Linked DNA regions of Reyranella humidisoli. The protein of the gene in region 1 interacts with the protein of each later gene in a pairwise test. Links are inferred from orthologs where the notes say so. Each region holds a gene or a part of one and is shown on either strand. Other genes may lie near its edges. The genes, in order: secD and pheT.

Region 1 (3,228 bases):
GGTCGAAGATCACGACGGTGTCGTTGATCGAGTAGCCGGCGATCGTCAGCACCGCGGCGAGCGCCGTCAGGCTGAAGTCGAGCTGGAACAGCACGAAGATGCCGATGGTCGAGATGACGTCGTGCAGCATGGCGATCAGCGCGCCGACCGCGAACTGCCACTCGAAACGCACCCAGACGTAGATCGCAATCGCGACCATCGTGGCGATCACCGCCCAGATGCCGCTGCGCATCAGCTCGTCGCCGATCTTCGGACCGACCGATTCAGTGCCGCGCAGCTCGTAGTTGGTGCCGATCGCATCCTCGACCAGCTTGATGGCGACCTGCTGGCACCATTCGGCGCGCTGTTCGACCGACATGTCGACCTTCGCCGTGTTGGTCGATCCGCGCGGAAGCTGGCGCTCCTGCAGGGTCAGGCCGACACGGCTCACCGCATCGCGCCAGTTGGCGCCGTCGAGCGCGGTCGGCGAGGTAAATTCGACGTCGCCCGTGCCGGCGGCACCGGGCTTGACCAGCCAGCCCTGGCCGGCCCGCTTCTGCATCACGCGCTGGGCGCCCGCGACGCACTGGTTGTCACCCTCCTGGCGCTGGACGCGGATTAGCACCGTGCTGGGATCGCCGAATTCCTGCAGCGAGACCTCTCCGACGCCCAGGGCACCGACGGTGTTGCGCAGCTGGTCGAGTTCGGCCTTGCCGTCCTTGGCCTTGGCCTGGATGGCGATGCCGCCCTTGAAGTCGATGCCGAAGTTGAGGCCGATCGTGAGGACGCCGACGATCGAGACGATGTTGATCAGGGTCGACAGGATCAGCGCAGTGCGGCGCTGCCCCAGAAAGTCGAACTTCCTCTTGAAGGCGAAAAGGCGGACGGGCTTCCACATGGCTGCGCCTCAGATCACGAGTTCTGTGGGGCGGCGCCAGCGTACCCAGACCGCGAGCAGCATGCGCGTGAAGATCGTCGAGCTGAACATCGAGGTGATGATGCCGAGCGTCAGCGTCGTCGCGAAGCCGCGGATCGGGCCCGAGCCAAAACCGAACAGAAGGACACCGGCGATGAGGGTCGTGAGGTTGGCGTCGATGATCGCCGACATGGCCTTCTCGTAGCCCGTGGCGAGAGAGCTGAACGGCGAGCGGCCCAGCGCCTTTTCCTCGCGTACACGTTCATAGATCAGCACGTTGGCGTCGACCGCGAGGCCGGCCGTCAGCACGAGACCCGCGATGCCCGGCAGGGTCAACGAGGCACCGAGGATCGACATGCCGGCGAACACCATCAGCAGGTTCACCAGCATCGCGAGATTGGCGAAACCGCCGAATACCGGCCCGTAGGCCACGAACATGAAGATCGCGACCAGGAGGGTGCCGACCAGCGCCGCCACCGTACCGGCCTGGATGGCATCCGCGCCAAGGTCGGCGCCGACGGTGCTTTCCTGGATGATCGTCAGCGTCGCCGGCAGCGCACCCGAGCGCAGCAGGAGCGACTGTTCCTGGGTCTGCTGGGTCGTGAAGCTGCCCGTGATGATGCCGCTGCCGCCGCAGATGGCGCTCTGCACGACAGGGGCGCTGATGATCTCGCCGTCGAGCTGGATTGCCAGCCGCTTGCCGATGTTGGCGCGCGTGGCGGCGCAGAAGGCGCGACCGCCGGCCGAGTTGAAGGTGAAGCTGATGATCGGCCGGCCGCCCTGCTGCTGCTCGAAGGTGGCCTTCGAATCGTCGAGGTCCTCGCCGCCCACGACCACGCGCTTCAGCACCGGCAGGCACTGCGGCTGGTAGCGCCGGCAGACCTGCTCGGGTGACAGGCGCGGATTGGCGGCCTGGATGTCTTCCCATGCCTTGGGATTAGTGCGCCGCAGTTCCTGCATGCCCTCGCGCGTCGGCACCAGGTACGTGGTGGGCGGCAAGGTCTGCGGGATGTTCTGGCCGGTGGCGGCCACGTCTTCGTTGACCAGATGGAAGGTCAGCTTGGCGGTCTGGTTGATCTTGCGCTTGAGGTCGGTCGTGTCCTTGATGCCCGGGACCTGCAGCAGGATGCGCTCGTCGCCCTGGCGCGTGATTGTGGGCTCGAGCGTGCCGGTCTCGTCGACGCGGCGGCGAAGGATTTCGATCGACTGGTCGATCACTTCCTTCTTTCGCCTCGCGAGTTCCTGGTCGGAATAGGCTACGCGGATCGTGTCGCCATTGCCGGAAATCGCCAGCGACGGATCGACAGCGCGGATCGCCTCCAGCGCCTTGGCGCGGTTGGCCTCGTCGCGCAGGCTGATGACCAGTGCGCGGCCGGGCTCGACCGTGACGTCCTTGATCTGGACCTGCTGCTTGCGCATTTCCGCGCGCACCGAGTCGGACAGGTTGGCCAGCCGCTCGTTCAGCACCGAGCGCAGATCGGCTTCCAGCAGGAAGTGGGCACCGCCCCGCAGGTCGAGGCCGAGATTGATGCGGCTGCTCGCGTACCAGTGCGGCATGTGATCAAGTACGCTCGACGGCAGCAGGTTGGGCAGCGCGAACAGCGCCGACAACAGCGTGATGCCGGCGATGACGATCGTCTGCCAGCGCGGAAGATTGAGCATGCCGACCTAGCCTCTCGGGCTCGTTACTTCTTGCCGCCGCCGAACAGGCTGCCCAGCAGGCTCTTGCGCTCCGGCGCGGGGGCCGGCGGCGGCAGCATGGGCTTGTCGTCTTCCTCGCTGCTGTCCTTCGGACCGCGCACCGATTCGCCGCGCGTCAGGATATCCGTGATGGTCTGCTTGATGATGCGAACCCGCACGCCTTCGGCGAGTTCCACCTGGACCTCGTTGTCGGAGATGACCTTGGTCACCAGACCGATGATGCCGCCGCCGGTGACGACGCGGTCGCCGCGCTTCACCCCGGCCAGCATTTCGCGCTGGGCGCGCACCTTGGCCTGCTGCGGGCGGATCAGCAGGAAGTAGAAGACGACGAAGATGAGGACCAGCGGGAAGAGCTGGACGAGGAAATCCCCGCCACCGCCACCTGCACCCTGCGCCCACGCCTGCGAAATGAACATCGTCTACTCCCGAATCTTCCGGCCGTCGAAAAAGCGCGCGGACTATAGCGGTCTTGCCCCGCTTTGCAATGCAAGCGGGGGACGATATGGTCGCCCCCCTTTTCAGCGGCCGGCGACGATGGATCAAGACCTTAAAGCCACTATTTCACGCATTGCGGCAGCGCTCGACCGTCTGGCGCCCCCCACCCCTCCCGGCACGGACATCAACGGGGCCGA
Region 2 (3,415 bases), on another replicon or contig:
TCGTGATTGACCTCGATGGCGTGATAGGCGTTGGCCAGCGTCTGCGCCTCGACGCCCTGGCTGGCGTCGACCACCAGCAGCGAGCCCTCGCAGGCGGCCAGCGAGCGGCTCACCTCGTAGGCGAAGTCGACATGGCCCGGCGTGTCCATCAGGTTCAGCACGTAGGTCTTGCCGTCCTGTGCCTTGTAGTTGAGGCGCACGGTCTGTGCCTTGATGGTGATGCCGCGCTCGCGCTCGATGTCCATCGAGTCGAGCATCTGGTCGTGGAACTCGCGCTCCGTCACCGCCCCGCAGGCCAGCAGCAGCCGGTCGGCCAGCGTGCTCTTGCCGTGGTCGATGTGAGCGATGATCGAGAAATTGCGAATCAGCGACAGGTCGGTCATTTCACCCTAACCACGCAGCACGGCGCCTGTGACCTTGGTCACCTGCGCCACGATCTTGTTGCACACGGCCTCGATCTCGGCGTCGGTCAGCGTCCGTTCCATCGGCTGCAAGGTCACCGCGATGGCCAGCGACTTCTGGCCCTCGGGCACGCCCTTGCCGGCATAGACATCGAACACGCGCGCCGCCGTGATCAGCAGCTTGTCGGCGTTGCGCGCGGCGCGCACCAGCTTCTCCGCCTCGACGCTGGCGTCCACGAGGAACGCGAAGTCGCGCTCGACCGGCTGGAACGGCGAGAGGACCAGCTTCGGCCGCGCCTTGGTGGCCTTCGCCTTGGGCAGCGGCGGCGCATCGAGGAACACCTCGAAGGCGGTCACCGGTCCCTTGAGGTCGGCTTCCGCGACAATCTCGGGATGCAGCTCGCCGAAGTAAGCCATCACGCGGTCGCCGAGCTTCAGCGCGCCGGAGCGGCCGGGATGGTACCAGTCCGGCGCCGAACCGCCATAGGCGGCGATCGTGTCGGGCGCGCCGATCGCGGCCAGCACCGCCAGCGCATCGGCCTTGGCGTCGAACGCATCGACCGTGCGGGCAGGGCCCGCCCAGTTGCGCGGCACCGCGCTGTGATGGCGGATGCCGGAGGCGACCATGCGCTGGCCCTGCGGCGTCGCATCCTTGTACTGCGGACCGACCTCGAACAGCGCCGGGTCGGCGAGGCCGCGCGCCTCGTTGCGCGACGCTGCATCGATCAGGTTTGGCAGGATCGAGGGCCGCATCGTGTCGAGCGTCGCGTCGATCGAGTTCAGGAGCTGCAGGTCGGCCTGGCCGCCGCCGAAGCGCTCGGCCTTGCGGCGCGGCAGGAACGACCAGGTGACGGCCTCGTTCAGCCCGCGCGCGGCCAGCGCCCGGCGGGCCTGCGGCACGCGCCGCTGCATGGCGTCGCGCACCGGCTTTGACGTCGTCGACAGGCGCGGCAGCGAGGTGGTGGGAATGCGGTCGAAGCCGAAGACGCGCGTGACTTCTTCGACGAGGTCCGCCTCGCCCACGATGTCGGGACGCCACGACGGGACGGCGGCGGTCCACGGGCCGCTGCCGTTCACCTCGAAACCCAGCTTCTTCAGGATCGAGGCGGTGTCGGCGTCGGGCACGTCGATGCCGGTCAGGGTCTTCACGCGATCGGCGCGCAGGTCGTAGCGGCGCTGCCAGGCCGGCATCACGCCGCTCGACACGATCTCGCTGCACTCGCCGCCGCAGAGTTCGAGGATCAGGCGCGTCGCCACCTCGGCGCCCCACCAGCAGGACTCCGGATCGATGCCGCGCTCGTTGCGGTAGCGTGCGTCCGACAGGATGCCGAGCTTGCGGCCCGAGGCGGCGATGCCGATCGGTTGGAAGTAGGCGGCCTCGAGGAACACGGTGGTGGTCTCGGGCTGAACGCCGGTCTCCTCGCCGCCCATGATGCCGCCGATGCCGTGCACGGCCTTGTCGTCGGCGATCACCGACACCGCGGGATCGAGCGTGTAGGTGCGGCCGTCGAGCGCCAGCGTCTGCTCGCCCTCGCGCGCCTGGCGCATGACGAGGTCGCCCGACAGCTTCGCGGCGTCATAGACGTGCAGCGGCCGGTTGAGGTCGAAGGTCACGAGGTTGGTGATGTCGACCAGCGCCGAGATCGGGCGCAGGCCGATCGCCTTCAGCCGGCGCTGCAGCCAGTCGGGCGAGGGGCCGTTCTTCACGCCGCGGAAATGGCGGCCGACCACGATCGGGCAGGGGCTGTCGGGCTTGGCCTCGTAGCCGTGCGTCCACTTCACCGGGCTCTGGTAGGTGCCCTTGATCGCGTCGGCCTTCACCGGCTTCAGCGTGCCGAGGCCGGCGGCGGCGAGGTCGCGCGCGATGCCGTGCACGCCCAGGCAATCGCCGCGGTTGGGCGTCACCTTGATCTCGATCACCGCGTCGTCGAGGCCGAGCGCCTGGGCCGCGGGGATGCCGGTCACGGTCTCGGCCGGCAGGTCGATGATGCCGCTATGGTCGTCGCCGAGCTGCAGCTCGCGCGAGGAGCAGAGCATGCCGTTCGACTCCTCGCCGCGGATCTTGCCGACCTTGAGATGGAGGTCGGTGCCGGGAATGTAGCTGCCCGGCGGTGCGAAGATGCCCTTCATGCCGGTGCGCGCGTTGGGCGCGCCGCAGACGACCTGGACGATGCCGGCGCCGGTGTCGACCTTGCAGACGCGCAGGCGGTCGGCGTTCGGGTGCTGCACCGCCTCGACGACGTAGCCTACGACGAAGCCCTTCAGCGCCTCTGCCGGATCGGTAATGCCCTCGACCTCGAGGCCGAGCATGGTCAGCGCGTCGCGCACCTCGGTGAGGGTCGCGGTGGTGTCGAGATGCTCCTTGAGCCAGGACAGGGTGAATTTCATTTCACGGCCTCCAGAGCCGAGAAGCCGTAGTGGCGCAGCCAGCGCAGGTCGGCGTCGAAGAAGGCGCGCAGGTCGGGGATGCCGTACTTCAGCATGGCGATGCGATCGATGCCCATGCCGAAGGCGAAGCCCTGATAGACGGCGGGATCGAGGCCGCAATTGGCGATGACGTTGGGGTGCACCATGCCCGAGCCCAGGATCTCCAGCCATGAATCGCCGGCGCCGATCTTCAGTTCGCCGTCCTTCCACGAGCAGCCGATGTCGACCTCGGCCGACGGTTCGGTGAACGGGAAGTAGGACGGGCGGAAGCGCAGCGGCAGGTCGTCGACCTCGAAGAAGGCGCGGCAGAAATCGACCAGGCAGCCCTTGAGATGGCCCATGTGGGTCGTGCGGTCGATCACCAGGCCCTCGACCTGGTGGAACATCGGCGTGTGCGTGGCGTCGCTGTCGATGCGGAAGGTGCGGCCGGGCACGATGATGCGCAGCGAGCCGCCGTCGGCCAGCCGCTTCTGCACGTCCTTGCTCAGCATGGTGCGCGCCTGCACCGGAGACGTATGTGTGCGCAGCACCATCGGCGTGCCGTCGGCGCGTGGCGGCAGGTAGAACGTGTCCTGCATCTGGCGCGC

The links.
Region 2: the proteins of secD (region 1) and pheT interact in binary tests that used the Escherichia coli proteins (3 or more experiments, as listed by UniProt). The link is inferred for Reyranella humidisoli from one-to-one orthologs.

What each region holds. Positions count from the first base shown.
Region 1 is NZ_JAHOPB010000002.1:503,027-506,254, reverse strand. Bases 223-3,135 are described here. They hold secD (protein translocase subunit SecD), read right to left. Parts: upstream 2,558-3,135; coding sequence 887-2,557; downstream 223-886. Other genes in these bases: KQ910_RS20820 (ATP-binding protein), read left to right, coding at 3,131-3,135; yajC (preprotein translocase subunit YajC), read right to left, coding at 2,581-3,012; secF (protein translocase subunit SecF), read right to left, coding at 223-877. Also shown: more of secF, read right to left, coding at 1-222; more of KQ910_RS20820, read left to right, coding at 3,136-3,228. UniProt on the Escherichia coli protein: Part of the Sec protein translocase complex. Interacts with the SecYEG preprotein conducting channel. SecDF uses the proton motive force (PMF) to complete protein translocation after the ATP-dependent function of SecA.
Region 2 is NZ_JAHOPB010000001.1:353,366-356,780, reverse strand. The notes cover bases 90-3,189. They hold pheT (phenylalanine--tRNA ligase subunit beta), read right to left. Parts: upstream 2,790-3,189; coding sequence 390-2,789; downstream 90-389. Other genes in these bases: pheS (phenylalanine--tRNA ligase subunit alpha), read right to left, coding at 2,786-3,189; lepA (translation elongation factor 4), read right to left, coding at 90-383. Outside these bases: more of lepA, read right to left, coding at 1-89; more of pheS, read right to left, coding at 3,190-3,415.